Accumulibacter sp.: one gene and its partner. The main gene of each other region encodes a partner of the protein of the gene in region 2 in a complex. Links are inferred from orthologs where the notes say so. Each region holds a gene or a part of one and is shown on either strand. Other genes may lie near its edges.

What was found.
Region 1: the proteins of mfd (region 2) and uvrA are in contact, whole or in part, in a crystal structure (PDB 4DFC), measured with the Escherichia coli proteins. The link is inferred for Accumulibacter sp. from one-to-one orthologs.

What each region holds. Positions count from the first base shown.
Region 1 is NZ_JAZKUG010000001.1:2,531,841-2,539,915, reverse strand. What follows is about bases 1,958-5,408. They hold uvrA (excinuclease ABC subunit UvrA), read left to right. Parts: upstream 1,958-2,304; coding sequence 2,305-5,208; downstream 5,209-5,408. Other genes in these bases: V5B60_RS11245 (MFS transporter), read right to left, coding at 1,958-2,209. Outside these bases: V5B60_RS11255 (Fe-Mn family superoxide dismutase), read left to right, coding at 1-381; ssb (single-stranded DNA-binding protein), read right to left, coding at 502-978; more of V5B60_RS11245, read right to left, coding at 1,028-1,957; V5B60_RS11235 (HU family DNA-binding protein), read left to right, coding at 5,447-5,731; V5B60_RS11230 (ISNCY family transposase), read right to left, coding at 5,946-7,238; V5B60_RS11225 (hypothetical protein), read left to right, coding at 7,458-8,057. UniProt on the Escherichia coli protein: The UvrABC repair system catalyzes the recognition and processing of DNA lesions. UvrA is an ATPase and a DNA-binding protein. A damage recognition complex composed of 2 UvrA and 2 UvrB subunits scans DNA for abnormalities.
Region 2 is NZ_JAZKUG010000001.1:2,047,515-2,056,241, forward strand. Bases 1,448-5,550 are described here. They hold mfd (transcription-repair coupling factor), read right to left. Parts: upstream 5,170-5,550; coding sequence 1,648-5,169; downstream 1,448-1,647. Other genes in these bases: V5B60_RS08850 (3-deoxy-7-phosphoheptulonate synthase), read right to left, coding at 1,448-1,651; V5B60_RS08860 (SIR2 family NAD-dependent protein deacylase), read right to left, coding at 5,235-5,550. In the rest of the region: V5B60_RS08845 (SulP family inorganic anion transporter), read left to right, coding at 1-510; more of V5B60_RS08850, read right to left, coding at 578-1,447; more of V5B60_RS08860, read right to left, coding at 5,551-5,984; V5B60_RS08865 (OmpA family protein), read left to right, coding at 6,192-6,857; V5B60_RS08870 (TRZ/ATZ family hydrolase), read left to right, coding at 6,927-8,252; V5B60_RS08875 (OmpA family protein), read left to right, coding at 8,330-8,727. UniProt on the Escherichia coli protein: Couples transcription and DNA repair by recognizing RNA polymerase (RNAP) stalled at DNA lesions. Mediates ATP-dependent release of RNAP and its truncated transcript from the DNA, and recruitment of nucleotide excision repair machinery to the damaged site.

The DNA of each region.
Region 1 (8,075 bases), 490 kb from region 2 along the record:
GCCCAAGTCTGGAACCACAGCTTCTTCTGGAACTGCCTGCGGGCCAACGGCGGTGGCGCTCCGGGCGGCGCGCTGGCAGCAGCGATCGACGCCCGCTGGGGCTCCTTTGCGGAGTTTGCGAAGGCGTTCCAGGCATCGGCGGTGGGCAACTTCGGGTCGGCATGGACCTGGCTGGTGCGCAAGCCGGACGGCACGGTCGATATCGTCAATACGGGTGCCGCCGGTACGCCGCTGACGACCGCCGACAAGGCACTGCTGTGCATCGACGTCTGGGAGCATGCCTACTACATCGATTACCGCAACCTGCGACCGAAGTTCGTCGAGACTTTCCTCGGCAACCTCGTCAACTGGCACTTCGCCGAGCAGAACTACGCCGCCTGAGCGACAGAGCGAGTCATTCGGCGTCACCCGCAGGTGAAAGCAAACGGGGTCCGCAGCGCGGACCCCGTTTCTCTTGCAGCAACCGCCCGCGAACGGTGACGGCGCTGCGCGGCCGTTCGATCAGAATGGGATGTCGTCGTCCATGTCTTCGAAGCCCGGCGTCTTCCTGGCTGGCGGATTGCGCGCCGGGCCGGCAGCCTGGCCGCCTGCCGATGGCATGCTGCCCCCGTACTCGGCCTCGCCGGCAGGTGCGCCCATGCCCTCGCGGCTGCCCAGCATCTTCATCTCGTTGGCAACGATCTCGGTCGTGTAGCGCTCGTTGCCTTCCTTGTCCTGCCACTTGTTGGTCCGGATGCGCCCTTCGACATACACCTGGCGCCCCTTCTTGAGGTATTGGCCGGCCGTCTCGGCCAGCTTGCCGAAGAAGACCACGCGGTGCCACTCGGTGTACTCCTTCAATTCGCCCGACACCTTGTCGCGCGACCGATCGGTGGTCGCCATCCTGATGTTGCAGACGGCGTCGCCACTCGGCAGATAACGGGTCTCCGGATCGGCTCCGAGATTGCCCACCAGGATCACTTTGTTGACCGAAGCCATGTCGCCTCCCTGAACGGTATTGGAAAAATCGCCACGATTGCAGGCACTCTCAGGCTGCCGCCGGCCGCTGGCGCGCTGCCGGCATGACCATCGTGAGGCCGAGCATCAGCCACACCAGTGTCAGCAGCACACCACCCGCCCAGACGGCACCAGGACCGGCGTACTTGGCGAGGACACCGCCCAGCACGCCGCCCAGGAACAACCCGAGGGCCTGGGTGGTATTGTAAACCCCGAGCGCCGCACCTTTGGCATGTGGCGGCGCGATGCGCGAAATCAGCGACGGCTGCGTCGCTTCGAGGATGTTGAAGGCGACGAAGAACAGCATCAGCCAGAAGGCCAGGCCGAAAAGGCCGCCGGCAAACAGCCCGAAGCCCGCCTGGACGCAGAGCAAGAGCACAATCGCGGCGTTGAAGACCAGCTTCAAGCGCGCGAAGCGTTCGGCGACGATGATCGCCGGCACCATGATGACGAAGGAGATGAGCAGCGCCGGCAGGTAGACCTTCCAGTGCTCGGCGACCGGCAGACCGCCCGTCTTCACCAGTTCGGTCGGCAACAGCACCCACATCGCGGTCAGCATCAGGTGGAGGGCGAAGACGCCAAAATTGAGTCGCAGCAGTTGCTGGTGCGACAGCACTTCGACAAAGCTCTGCCAGGCCGGCTGCCGCGGCATCATCGGCGCCGTCGGCACCACCCGCAGGACGACGAAGATCGCCAGCAGAGCCAGCCCGCCGGTCAGCGCGAAGATGCCCGGCATGCCGATCGCCGCATAGAGCAGCGGCGCGCCGACCATCGACACGGCAAACATCAGCCCGATCGACGAACCGATCATCGCCATCACCTTGGTCAGGTGCTGCTCGCGCGTAAGGTCGGCGGCAAGCGCCGTGACCGCCGCCGAGATCGCGCCCGCACCCTGCAGAACGCGGCCAACGATGACGAGATAGATGTCGTCGGCGAGGGCAGCGACGAAGCTGCCGATGCCGAACAGCAGCAAGCCGAAGACGATCACCGGCTTGCGGCCGAAGTGGTCGGAAGCCGCGCCGTAGGCGATCTGCAGACAGGCCTGCGTCAGGCCGTAGGCACCGAGCGCCACCCCGACGAGCACCATGTCCCTGCCCGACGGCAATTCGCTGGCGTAGAGCGCGAAGACCGGCAGGATCAGGAACAGGCCAAGCATGCGCAACGCGAAGACCGCCGCCAGGCTGATGCCGGCGAGCCTTTCTTCACTGCTCATGCGATCGTTGCTCGAGGCGGACATGTGGTTTGCTGCCAAACTGCGAAATTGCGTATATTAGCAGGTTTGCCCCGGTGCCCGAGGCCAGCTCCCCGATGGACGAACCCAGCCAGACCCACAGCCAACTGCGAATCCGTGGTGCGCGCACGCACAATCTGAAGAACATCAACCTCGACCTGCCGCGCAACCGCCTGATCGTCATCACCGGGCTGTCGGGATCAGGCAAGTCGTCCCTCGCCTTCGACACCCTCTACGCCGAAGGGCAGCGGCGCTACGTCGAGTCCTTGTCGGCCTATGCCAGGCAGTTCCTGCAGCGCATGGAGAAACCCGACGTAGACCTCATCGAGGGACTTTCGCCGGCGATCTCGATCGAACAGAAGGCGACCAGCCACAATCCGCGCTCGACGGTCGGCACCGTCACCGAGATCCACGACTACCTGCGCCTCCTCTTCGCCCGTGCCGGCACGCCCTACTGCGCCGAGCACCAGTTGCCGCTGGCCGCGCAGACCGTCTCGCAGATGGTCGATCATGTCCTGGCGCTACCCGAAGGCAGCCGGCTGATGATCCTCGCGCCGGTGGTCGCCGACCGCAAGGGCGAGCAGGTCGAGCTGTTCGCCGAGCTGCGCGCGCAAGGCTTTGCCCGCCTGCGCGTCGACGGACAGATTCACGAGATCGACGCCCTGCCCCGGCTTTCCCGGACACACAAGCACTCGATCGACGTCGTGGTCGACCGCCTGAAGGTGCGCGAGGACATCCGCCAGCGCCTCGCCGAATCCTTCGAAACGGCGCTGCGCTGCGCCGATGGCCGCGCCATCGCGTGCGAGATGGACGGCGGACGCGAGCATTTCTTCTCGGCGCGGTTCGCCTGCCCAGTCTGTTCCTACGCGATCCAGGAGCTGGAGCCCCGGCTCTTCTCGTTCAACAGCCCGATGGGCGCCTGCCCGAAGTGCGACGGGCTCGGCGTCATCCAGTTCTTCGATCCGCAGCGCGTCGTCGCCCGCCCCGATCTGTCGCTCGCTGCCGGCGCGATCCGCGGCTGGGACAAGCGCAACCCCTTCTACCATCAGCTGCTCCGCTCGCTCGCCGAACACTACGGCTTCCAGCTCGACACCCCTTTCCGGGATCTGCCGGACCAGCTGCGGCAGATCATCCTCTACGGCTCCGGCCGCGAGACGCTGCGTTTCGGCTACCTCAACGAGCGCGGGCGAGTGAGCATCCGCGAGCACGCTTTCGAAGGCATCATCGTCAATCTCGAACGACGCTACAAGGAAACCGACTCGCTGGCGGTGCGCGAGGAACTGGCACGCCTAATCAGCAACCGCACCTGCCCCGCCTGCCAAGGCAGCCGCCTGCGTGAGGAAGCGCGCAACGTGCGCATCGGCAGCCAGGACAGCGCGCGCACCCTGCACGAGATCAATCGCCTGCCCCTCGCCGCGGCACGCGACTACTTCGTTTCGCTGCAGCTCCCCGGCAACAGGGCACAGGTGGCCGAAAAGGTGCTCAAGGAGATCGTCGGTCGCCTGCAGTTCCTGATCAACGTCGGCCTCGACTACCTGTCGCTCGAGCGTTCAGCGGAGACCCTTTCCGGCGGCGAGGCGCAGCGCATCCGCCTCGCCTCGCAGATCGGCTCCGGTCTGACCGGCGTCATGTACGTCCTCGACGAGCCATCGATCGGCCTGCATCAGCGCGACAACGAGCGCCTGTTGCAGACGCTGCGACAACTGCGCGACATCGGCAATACGGTGATCGTCGTCGAGCATGACGAGGAAGCCATCCGCAGCGCCGATCACGTCGTCGACCTCGGCCCCGGGGCCGGCATCCATGGCGGCCATATCGTTGCCGAGGGCTCGCCGGCAGCGATCACCGACAACCCGGACTCACTCACCGGCGACTATCTTGCCGGACGCCGCGGCATCGGGCTGCACGCCATACGCCGGCAAGCCGATCCGGGGCGCATGCTGCGCATCAGCGGCGCCCGCGGCAACAACCTCCGCAACCTCACGGCCGAAATCCCGGTCGGCCTGTTCACCTGCATCACCGGCGTCTCCGGCTCGGGCAAGTCGACACTGATCAACGACACGCTCTACCTGGCGGCAGCCAGGCAGATCTACGGCTCGACGGCGGAGCCCGCCGAGCATGACCTGATCGTCGGCCTTGACCACTTCGACAAGGTGATCAATGTCGACCAGAGCCCGATCGGTCGCACCCCACGTTCCAATCCGGCAACCTACACCGGTCTCCTGACACCGATCCGGGGGCTGTTCGCCGGCGTCCCGGAGGCGCGCGCGCGCGGCTATGGGCCCGGCCGTTTCTCGTTCAACGTCAAGGGCGGACGCTGCGAAGCCTGTCAAGGTGACGGCGTCATCAAGGTCGAGATGCATTTCCTGCCCGACGTCTACGTCGCCTGCGACGTCTGCCGCGGCAAGCGCTACAACCGCGAGACGCTGGAGGTGCTGTACAAGGGCCGGAACATCCACGACGTCCTGCAGATGACCGTCGAGATGGCGCGAGAGTTCTTCGACCCGGTGCCGGTCGTCGCACGCAAGCTGCAGACCCTGGTCGATGTCGGTCTGAGCTACATCACGCTCGGCCAGTCGGCAACCACCCTCTCCGGCGGCGAGGCGCAGCGGGTCAAGCTGGCCCTCGAACTGTCGAAGCGCGACACCGGCCGCACCCTCTACATTCTCGATGAGCCAACCACTGGGCTGCACTTCCACGACATCGAACTGCTCCTCGGCGTGCTGCACCGGCTCGCTGACCACGGCAACACAGTGGTGGTGATCGAGCACAATCTCGACGTGATCAAGACAGCCGACTGGCTGATCGACCTGGGCCCCGAAGGGGGTGCCGGTGGCGGCACGATCATCGGCACGGGCACGCCGGAACAGCTCGCCGACGTCACCGCCAGCCACAGCGGACGTTTTCTGCGCGCCCTGCTTGCCCGGCACCATCGCGCCTCGGATGCCGGCCCGGCAGCGCCGGCCGCATGCGCCGGCTAGACATGGGCTGGCACCGCGGCCCCTGGGCTGTTGGTGGGGGGCCCTTGCCAAGCGACTGCCAGAACGCTGCCGGCAAGCAACAACCGGCCTTCCCGGGGCAAAAAAATTTGCTTGCGCGAAGCTGATCCATGCCAGAATTGTTGCCTTTGAATTGCTGACAGGATCACCTGGCGCCGCCGTGGTGGACGACAGCATGCCTGCCCGAGAAGGACCCTTCCAACCATCCGAGGAGCCTAATATGAACAAGTCCGAAATGATCGACGCCATCGCCGCCCGCAGCGAGCTCTCCAAGGCTGCATCGGCGAAAGCCCTCGACGCCGTCCTCGAAACCATCATCGACGCCGTTGCCCGCGGGGACACGATCACGCTGGTCGGCTTCGGTTCCTTCAAGGCCAGCGAACGCGCGGCCCGTGAAGGAAAGAACCCGAAATCCGGCGCCAAGATCGTCATCCCGCAGACAACCGTCCCGAAATTCGCTGCCGGCGCCGGATTCAAGGCCCGCGTCGCCAGCCGCGGCGAGTAAGGACCCCTGGACCCTGAACCGCACGATCTGCGACACCGCCCGGACCTTGCCGTGACAGGGCCCGCAGCCGTCGCCCCCCATCGACCGATTCCCCAGCTTCCGGAGTATCGCATGCCCATCCGCACCATCATCGCCACAGCTGCATTGCCAGCAGTTCTCATTTCAAAATTCATGGCAGGGGTTGGTGAGGTTCGGAACTGTTGGATGGGGCAAGTCAGCTGGTGTCTGGGGCGTTGGGAGCAAGGCGCTGCTGCATGAAGCGCATGAGGTGATCCCAGTCATCGAAGGGCAGGTACTGTAGCAAGGCGCGCAGGTGTTCGAAGAAGGTTCGGCGGGAGGGCAGCAGGGCGCGCACCTTGGCGTAACGGGTGTCCATCCAGTCGAGGGCGGTATGGACCAAGAAGGCCAACAAGATCAGGGTGGCGAAGAGGTTGGCCAAGAACTGTTTGCCGTGTCCGAAGTTGTGGTCGAAATGGTAGCCCTTGGTCTTGAGGGTGTTGTTGTTCTCGTTCTCGATTTTCCACCGCGCGCGCCCGGCGGAAGCCAGAGCGACGACGTTGTGGTCGGTGATGGCATGCGAGGTGGCCCAGGCGTTCTTGAAGACGATGGCACCGCTGGCATCGGTGGTGACGAGTTCCAGCCAGTTGGCGATCACGGCATCGTCCGTGTCGCGCAAGGGCACTTGATGGGCGTAGCGATAGGTGTCGGTAAAGCGCTTCTTGCCGACACGTCGCGCCTGTACGACGCGACCGAGCTGGTCGTTGCGCTCGAAATCGCCAACCCACTCGTAGAGCGTGGCATGGGATTCGGGCTTGCAGGTGAACAGGAAGTCGGCCTGTTGCGCCCGCACCCGCAGGCAATGTGACTGATGGCAGTAGAGGTCGTCACCCAGATAGGTGATGCGCCACGGGCGGTAGTGCTCGCCCCAGCGCGCCAGCCAGCGGGCCGAAGCGGCCAGTTCGCAGTCCTGCTTGTCGTGGCCGTCCTGGCGCTGCACGAACTCCGGCGGCAACGGGATGGCGTTCGCCTGGCCCGGCGCCACCAGTACCGGCGTCACGGCAGTGTGGCGATGGAGAACCCTGCCGTTCTTCAGGCGCGTCTCGCTGCAACGGGGGCAGGAAATCTTTTCCGAGGAGAAGAAATCAGTGCCGTCCAGGGCAATCAGCAAGGTGTCGTTGATCGAGCGAAATCCCGCCAGATAGCCTTGCTGGTACAGCGCATCGCCCATCTCGGCCAAGACCGGGTACAGCCTTTCCGGCGGCACCGGGTCCAGCAGATTGCGAATCTGGTTATCGCAGGGAATCTCATGCACCCCGAACAGCGAAGAGGCATTGTTCCGCCCCAACTCCTTCTGCATCCTGACCTGGCTATCGAGGAAGGACGGACTTTGCGAGAAAAACACGGCGAAGGCCGACAGGGCCGCATCCTCCATCTCATAGCGCCGGGCGTTGCTCGGCTTGCGCCCGTCGGGCAAAGCCCGGAATGCATCCCGAACCTTCTCGATCAAGGCGACGGCGGGGCTCGGCAAGGGGATGGGGGCAACGGTCGAAATGGGGTGGGCGCCTGAAAATCATCAAAACTTCGATCAAGTTCGAGGTTAACACCATAACGTACTGTTTACCAGCATTATTTTCAGAAAACCGGAGTTCCCCTCAATCTTCACCGCCCAGGCACGGCAATCCTCGTGCGCCAGCCTACGCCAACCGCCGCCTTGCGTGGGTTTGAAATGAGAACTGCTGCTGCATTGCTGCTCTCCCCGTTCGCCGTCGCTGCACAGGAGCCAGCCGCCCAGCCGGCCGTCGCTCAGGGTCTCGTCGCGGTCGCTCCCGGCCAGTTTGCTGGCATCGTCGAGGCCAGAGTCACCCTCGCCGTCGAGGCGATCGACCAAGCCGGACGTACCATCGTCCTGAAGGACACCAAGGGTGAGCAATCGAAGTTCGTGGTCGGAGACCAGGTCAAGAACTTCGCCCAGATCAAGGTCGGCGACCTGGTCGTCATCAGCTATTCCCAGGAACTGCTGATGACGCTCAGGAAGGGCGGTGGCCAGTTGCGTGAGCGCATCGACAGCGGGCAACAGGGCACGGCCGCGCCGGGCCAGATGCCGGGCGCCTTCGAGTCGAAGGAAGTGGCGTTCATCGCCGACGTACAACAGGTCGACCGCAAGAAGGGCACCGTAACCCTGCGCGGCGCGCTGCGGACCGTCACTCTGAAGATCAAGGATCCAAAACAGCTCAAGATGATCAGCAAGGGCGACCAGGTCGAGGGCGTGTTCTCCGAGGCAATGGCCGTCGCCGTCGTGCCGGCAGGAGCGAAGGCGCGGAAGTGACCACCGCGACGCGCGCGG
Region 2 (8,727 bases):
GGGATCATCCTTGGACTGTTGCTGTCGCTGATTTCGGTTCTTGTCGAGATCTCGCGACCCGACGACGCAGTGCTGCGCCGGCGTCTCATCGACGGCAAGTTCCATGATTGCCGGGACGACGAGGAGGGTGTGGAAAGCGTGCCCGGGCTGCTGGTCTACCGACTCTACGCGCCGCTGATGTTCGCCAACGCCCGGCATGTCATGAACCGCATCCGGACCCTGGTCGATGCGGCCGACGCGCCGGTGCGCTGGCTGGTCATCGACGCACAGGCGATCCACGACATGGACGTGACCGCTGCCCAGCGCTTCGCCGAGCTGCACCGCGAACTCGCCGACGAGGGGGTTGACGTCAAGATCGCCGATGCCCCGCGGCCCTTCCTCGAGGAACTGGCCAAGGTCGGTCTTTCAGAAGAGATCGGCAAGATGGATTTCTTCGTTTCGGTCGGGAAAGCGGCCGAGGCGTTCACGCGGCAGCATGGCGATGCCGCCGTGCGCGCGGCGCGGCGCTGAGATCCTTGCCGAAAAGCGTCAGCCGTGGACGCCTGTATCGCGCGCTGCCGGCAGGCGAGGCGACGTCCTAGCGGCTGCGGCCCGGCAGCACCTCGCGGAGCAGCCCGGCGGCACTGCGGATCATCTGTTCGGTGGTTGGCCAGTCGACGCAGGCATCGGTGACCGAGCATCCATACCTGAGCTGCGAGAGGTCTTCCGGAATTGCCTGATTGCCGGCGACGAGGTTCGACTCGATCATCATGCCGACCAGTGACCGGTTGCCGAGACGGACCTGGTTGACCACGTCGGCCATCACCAGCGGCTGCCACTCGTGCTTCTTGTAGCTGTTGGCGTGTGAGCAGTCGATGACGATGTTGGCCGGCAGTCCCGCCTTGGACAGGGCCTGTTCGGCGATCTGCACGCTGACCGTGTCATAGTTCGGTCGCCCGTCGCCGCCGCGCAGGACCAGGTGACCATAGCGGTTGCCGCGCGTGCGCACGATCGCCGTGCGGCCCTGGCCGTTGATGCCCAGGAAACTGTGCGGCCGCGACGCCGAGACGATGGCGTTGACGGCGATGCCGACGTCGCCACTGGTACCGTTCTTGAACCCGACCGGGGTCGACAGACCCGAGGATATCTCGCGGTGGGTCTGCGACTCGGTGGTGCGGGCGCCGATTGCCGTCCAGCTGATGAGGTCACCGAGATACTGCGGAGCGATCGGGTCGAGGGCCTCGGTGCCGGCGGGCAGACCCAGTTCAGCCAGTTCGAGGAGGAAGCGGCGCGCCTTGCTCATCCCCTGGTCGACGTGGAACGAGTCGTCCATGTCCGGATCGTTGATGTAGCCCTTCCAGCCGGTCGTCGTCCGTGGCTTCTCGAAGTACACGCGCATCACCAGGTAGAGCGTTTCACGGACTTCCTCGGCCAGCGCCCGCAGCCGCCTGGCGTAGTCGAGGCCAGCCACCGGATCGTGGATCGAGCACGGGCCGACGACAACGAAGAGGCGGTGGTCTCTGCCATCCAGAATCTGCCGCAGGACGTCGCGGCTGTTCCTGACGACTTCGGCGGCGTGCGTCGGCAGCGGCTGCAGGGCGAGAATATCGTCAGGCGAGGGCATCGGGTCGAAGGCGGTGACGTTGATGTTGTCGATGTCGAGAGTGGTCATGGCTGGCGCTCGGCGGTGAGTTGATGAATGATTTCCCTGACCGCGGCGACACGTTCGGCAAGGGTCGGGCACTCGCGCCTGAGGACCAGTCGGTCCTGTCCGGCGAGGCGATAGTTGCGGTCCTTCTGGATGAGCTGGATTATCCGCAGCGGATCGAGTGGCGGATTCGCGGCAAACTGCACGACGATCTGTTCGGGGCCGGCATCAAGCCTGGTGATGCCGACTGGCTTGCACAGCAGGCGCAGCCGATGGCTGTCGAGCAGCGCGCGCGCCTGCGGCGGCAACTCACCGAAGCGATCCACCAGTTCCTCGTGCAGCTGACTCAGTTCGTCGTCAAGCGTGCAATCCGCCAGGCGCTTGTAGAGGGTCAGGCGTTGGTGCACGTCGGGCGCATAGTCGTCGGGGAGGAGGGCCGGCGCGTGCAGCCTGATCTCGGTGGTGACCGCAAGCGGTTGTGACAGGTCCGCATCCTGGCCTTGTTGCAAGGCCGCAACGGCACGTCCGAGCATCTCGCTGTACATGTGGAAGCCGACTTCCAGCATCTCGCCCGACTGGCTGGCGCCGAGCACCTCGCCGGCGCCACGGATTTCGAGGTCATGCATCGCCAGGTAAAAGCCGGCACCGAGTTCGTCCATCATCTGGATCGCCTCGAGGCGTTGCCTCGCCTGCTTGTTGAGCGCCGCGTCGTCGTGCGTCAGCAGGTAGGCATAGGCCTGGTGGTGTGAACGTCCGACGCGACCGCGCAGCTGGTGCAGTTGCGCCAGCCCGAACTTCTCGGCACGGTTGATGAGGATCGTGTTGGCGTGCGGATTGTCAATGCCGGTTTCGATGATCGTCGTGCACAGCAACAGATTGGCCCGCTGCTGGGTGAACTCGCGCATCACGCGCTCGAGGTCGCGCTCCTTCATCTGCCCGTGACCGACGACGATGCGGGCCTCGGGCAACAGCTTGCCCAGGCGCTCACGCATGTTTTCGATCGTCTCGACCTCGTTGTGCAGGAAGTACACCTGGCCGCCGCGCTTGAATTCGCGCAGCAGGGCTTCGCGGATGATGCCGTCGGAGAAGCGGCTGACGAAAGTCCGGATCGCCAGACGTTTCTGTGGGGCAGTGGCGATCACCGAGAAGTCGCGCAGTCCCTCGAGCGACATCGCGAGCGTGCGCGGGATCGGTGTCGCGGTCAGCGTCAGGACATCGACCTCGGCGCGCAGTGCCTTCAGCGCTTCCTTCTGCCGGACGCCGAAGCGATGCTCCTCGTCGATCACCACCAGGCCGAGACGCTTGAAATGCACGTCCTTCTGCAACAGGCGATGGGTGCCGATGACGATGTCCAGACGGCCGTCGGCCAGTTCCTGCAGCGCCTGCGCGGCCTCACGCGCCGTCCTGAAGCGGGACAGCTCGGCAATCCGCACCGGCCAATCGGCAAAGCGGTCGCCGAAAGTCTGAAAGTGCTGTTCGCAGAGCAGTGTCGTTGGGCAGAGGACGGCCACCTGCCGGCCGCCGGCGACGGCGCAGAAGGCCGCGCGCAGCGCCACCTCGGTCTTGCCGAAGCCGACGTCGCCACAGACCAGACGATCCATCGGCCGTCCGGACCGCATGTCGGCGATCACGGCGGCGATCGCGCCCGCCTGGTCGGGGGTTTCCTCGAAGCCGAAGCCGTCGGCAAAAGCGTCGTAGTCGTGTGGCTTGAAGTCGCAGGCGTGTCCCTGCCGCGCCGCACGCAGGGCGTAGAGGGCCAGCAGCTCGGCGGCCGTGTCGCGTGCCTGCAATGCGGCGCGGCGTTTCGCCTTTTCCCATTGCTGTGAGCCGAGGGTATGCAGCGGCGCGCCGTCGGGGTCGGTTCCCGAATAGCGGGCGATGACGTGCAGTTGCGACACCGGCACATAGAGCCGGGCATCGTTGGCATAGTGCAGTTCGAGGAACTCGGTGTCACCTTCACCGAGATCGAGATGGACCAGCCCCTGGTAACGGCCAATGCCGTGCTGTTCATGCACCACTGGCGAGCCGACTTTCAGCTCGGTCAGGTCGCGCAGCCAGTTGTCGATCGACGTCCGTCGCGCCGCGACATGGCGCGCGCGGCGCGACGGGCTGCCGGCGTAGAGCTCGGCCTCGGTGATGATCGCCAGCCCGTCGAGCAGGAAGCCATCGTGCAGCGGTCCGACCCCCAGCGAAAGGGCTGCCTCGCCGGCGCGCAGCTCGTCGAAGCTGCCGCAGGCGCGCGGCTGCAGGCCGTAGTCCGCGAGCAGCGCGGCGAGCGTTTCGCGTCGCCCGGCGGACTCGGCGAGCAGCAGCGAGCGGCCGGGGAACCCGTCGAGGAAGGTCTTCAGGCGGCGCAGGGGATCGTCGGCGCGGCGGTCGATCGCCAATTCGGGCAGGCGGCGTGCCGGGCCGTCGCCGCCTGCCCGCAGGCTGAGGCGGGCATAGGCGCGGGCGGCGACGAAGAACGGTTCTTCAGCCAGGAAGAGTTCGTCCGGTGGCAGCAGCGGACGGCTGCGTTCGCCCGCGAGCAGCGTGTAGCGCGACTGCGCCTCGCGCCAGAAGGCGCGCACGGCCTCGGCAACATCATTGTGCAGGCAGAGCAGCGTGCTGGGCGGCAGGTAGTCGAAAAGCGTTGCGGTCGCATCGAAGAACAGCGGCAGCCAGTACTCGATCCCGGCGCTGGCGACGCCGTTCGAGACATCGCGGTAGATCGACGAGCGCGCGGGATCGCCTTCGAAAGCTTCGCGAAAGCGCTGCCGGAAACGGCTGCGTGCGGCGCCGTCGAGCGGGAACTCGCGTGCCGGCAGCAGACGGACCTCGGCGACGGGATACAGCGTGCGCTGGCTGTCGACATCGAAGGTCTTGATGTGCTCGATCTCGTCGTCGAAAAGATCCAGGCGGAACGGCAGTTGCGCGCCCATCGGGAAGAGGTCGATGAGGCCGCCGCGGATCGAGTACTCGCCCGGTGCCACCACCTGTGTCACGTGCGCGTAGCCGGCAAGCGTCATCTGGGCGCGGAACCGCTCACCATCCAGACGCTCCCCCTGCTTGAGGAAGAAAGTATAGGCCGCGAGGTAGGCCGGTGGTGCAAGACGGCAGACCGCGGTGCTCGCTGGCAGCAGCAGGACGTCGCATTCGCCACGCGTCACCGCGTAGAGCGTCGCCAGGCGCTCGGAAACGAGGTCGAGATGCGGCGAGAAGCCGTCGTAGGGCAGCGTTTCCCAGTCGGGCAGCAGGCGGACCCGTAGCCCGCCGTCGAACCACGGAATTTCCTGCAGCAGTCGCTGCGCGTCGCTCGCGCTGCTGGTGATGACGGCCAGCAGCCCACCCCGGGCTCGGCTGCGGGCGGCGTTGGCAGCCTGCGCCAGAAGCAGCGCGTCGGCCGAGCCGGCGAATGACGGCCACTGCAAGCGCTCGCCCGTGGCTGGCAAGGGCAGTGGGGGAAGCGGTGATGACAAGGACGGCGGCTCTGGATTCAGGTGGCGATTGGCGCTGGCCCGCCTGGCGAAGCGTGCAGGCCCGGGGCAACGGAAGCCGCGCATTATAGACGATGCCTCGGTCCGGCCAGCGTCGCCGCCGGCCGGCGGCGTTGCGGGTCGTTCTTCCTTCAGTCGGGGGCGAGTCGATCGCAGAGCGCCGAGAAGAACTGCGAGGCACCACTGCGGATCGAGTAGTCGGCCGCTTCGCTGAGCGACGTCGGGTGCGGGTTGACCTCGATCACCGTCGCGCCGGAGTACTTGGCCCAGACCGGCAGGTGGGCGGCTGGCTGGACGGTGAACGAGGTGCCGACGCAGAAGAAGACGTCGGCACTGAGGCTGCACGCCTGGGCTGCGGCAAAGACTTCCTCGTCGAGCATTTCGCCGAACATCACCAGATCGGGCCGTACCGGAGCGCCGCAGTCGGGGCACGCAAACGGCTCGCTGGCGGCCTGGTCCCAAGTGCTGGCATAGCCGCAATGCCGGTGGCAGCGGACGCGGTGGATGGTGCCGTGAACCTCGAGCACGTCCTGGTTGCCGGCGAGCGCGTGATAGCCGTCGATGTTCTGTGTGATGACGGTGAACCGGCTCGCCGCGCAGAGTTCTTCCAGGCGGGCGATCGCCCGGTGCCCCGGGTTCGGACGTCGGTCATCGACCAGCGCCTTGAGTTCCAGCAGCCAGCTCCAGACGCGCCGGGGATTGCGCAGGAAACCCTGGATGCTGGCCACCTCGTCCGGGTCGACGTTGTTCCACAGGCCGGTGGCACCGTCACGGAAGGTCGGGATGCCGCTGTCGGCGGACAGTCCCGCACCCGAAAAGACGACCACCCGGCGCGCCGCCTGGACCATCGAAGCGAGCGAATCGAGACTGGCTGCTTGCATCTTCTCCTCCCTTGCCTGAACTCGCGGTGGCTGGCTGGCGGCGCCGACGTGCCGCCGGACACCCAGTTTCGTTGCATAAATACTACACAATTCCGGGCCGATGCTTGAAGAAAATCAAGTTTGTATGCTTAAATTTCCTGACTGCGCAAAAATCGCATCGCGTTTCACGCATTCGGACGTAACAGAGATTAATCGAGGAGGAACATCTTGAAATCGAAAACCATCATTACCCTGCTGGCCTCAATCGGCCTCTTCGCGGCGGCTGGCGCTGTGCAGGCGCAAACCGCCGGTGATCGCGTTTACGTGATCGATCAACGCGGTGAAGTCGTTCTCAGCGGTACCGGCCTGTGCTGGCGTACGGGCTTCTGGACGCCGGCCGCTGCGGCCAAGGACCCCGCCGGTTGCAAGTGCGACAAGGACCTGCTGCCGAAGGAAGTCTGCGAGCCGCCGGCACCGAGGGCTGGCGCCGCCGCGCCGACGGCGAAGCCGACGGGTGACAAGATCACGGTTGCCGCCGACGCGCTGTTCGACTTCGACAAGGCGGTGCTGCGTCCGGAAGGCAAGAAGAAGCTCGACGAAGTGGCTGCCAAGGCGAAGGAGATCAAGCTGGAAGTGATCTTGGCCGTCGGTCACACTGACCGTTTCGGTTCGCTGGCGCACAACATGAAGCTCTCCGAGCGTCGCGCCGCTGCCGTCAAGACCTACCTGGTGAGCAAGGGCGTCGACGCCAACCGCATCTACACCGAAGGCAAGGGTCCGAAGAATCCGGTCACCAAGCCTGATCAGTGCCCGGGCAAGAAGGCGACCAAGCAGGTCATCGAGTGCCTGCAGCCTGACCGTCGTGTCGACATCGAACTCATCGGCACCAAGTAAGGCCGGCGCGCTGCGCAGAAAACCCCGCGAAAGCGGGGTTTTTTTTAGCCTTGGCGCGGTCGTTCGCCGATGACGACGAGTCTGCCGCTGGTCGATCTGGTGATCGAGGCGCGCTGGGTCGTGCCCGTCGAGCCGGCCGGGGCCGTTCTCGACCAGCACGCCGTCGTCGTCGACGGCGGGCGCATCGTCGCCATCGTGCCACGCGCCGAAGTCGACGCTCGTTACCGGGCGCGCAAACGCAAGTGCCTGCCGCAGCACGTGTTGCTGCCCGGGCTGGTCAACCTGCACACACACGCCGCGATGAGCCTGCTGCGCGGTCTCGCGGACGACCTGCCGCTGATGCGGTGGCTGCAGGACCATGTCTGGCCGGCCGAGGCGCGGCACGTCTCGGCGCAGTTCGTCCACGATGGCACCCGACTGGCGTGTGCCGAGATGCTGCGCGGTGGCATCACCTGTTTCAACGACATGTACTTCTTTCCCGCGGCGGCGGCGGAGGCTGCCCTGGCGTCGGGAATCCGCGCTGCGATCGGCCTGATCACCGTCGACTTTCCGAGCAACTACGCGGCCGATGCGGATGACTATCTGGCGAAAGGACTGGCGGTGCGCGACCGTCTTCTCGGACAGCCGCTGCTGTCGTTCTGCCTCGCTCCGCACGCTCCCTATACCGTCGCCGATCGCAGCTTCGCGCAGGTGCTGACGCTCGCCGAACAGATCGAAGTGCCGCTGCACCTGCACCTGCACGAGACGCAGCAGGAGATCGAGGACAGTCTGCAGCGCTTCGCCGTGCGACCGATCGAGCGCCTGCGCCGCCTCGGGTTGCTTGGCCCGACGCTGATCGCCGTACACGCCGTGCACCTCGAGGCGCAGGAGATCGAGTTGCTGGCAGCGCATGGCTGTTCGGTGGCACACTGCCCGAGTTCCAACCTCAAGCTGGCCAGCGGCATCGCACCGATCGCGCGGCTTGCCGCGCGCGGAGTCAACCTCGGGCTCGGCACCGACGGCGCGGCGAGCAACAATCGCCTCGACCTGTTTCAGGAAATGCGTCTGGCGGCGTTGCTGGCCAAGGAACGTGATGGCCGTGCCGATGCCGTCGCGGCCCACCAGGTGCTGCGCATGGCGACCCTCGGCGGCGCCTGTGCACTCGGTCTCGACGGCGAGATCGGCTCGATCGTCGTCGGCAAGTCGGCCGATCTCTGCGCCGTCAGTTTCGACGACGTCGCGCTCGCTCCCTGCTACGACCCGGTTTCGCATCTCACCTACGCGGTCGGACGCGAGCATGTCAGCGACGTCTGGGTCGCCGGACGGGTGAGGGTCGAGAACGGGCGGCTGAGCGAAGGCGACGAAAGCGGATTGATCGGAATGGCCCTGTTGTGGCAGAATAAAATCCGTCCGTGATGAGTTCGGTCAAGAAACGAGGCATAACAGGCTTTGCGGGTTTCTGCCGCAGGCTTCAACCAATGAAGGAAACCGAGATGAACAGAACCGCAAGAAACTCCATGCTGGCCGCGCTCCTTGCCGCGACTTTCGGCTTTGGCGCGTCGTCCGCGCAGGCACAGACCTCGATTCCGCTGAATCGGGTATACGTCATCGATCAGCGCGGTGAAGTCGTGATGAGCGGCACCGGCCTCTGCTGGCGTACCGGTTTCTGGACGCCGGCTGCTGCGGCCAACGACCCAGCCGGTTGCAAGTGCGACAAGGACCTGCTGCCGAAGGAAGTCTGCGAGCCGCCGGCACCGAGGGCTGGCGCCGCCGCGCCGACGGCGAAGCCGACGGGTGACAAGATCACGGTTGCCGCCGACGCGCTGTTCGACTTCGACAAGGCGGTGCTGCGTCCGGAAGGCAAGAAAAAACTCGACGAAGTGGCTGCCAA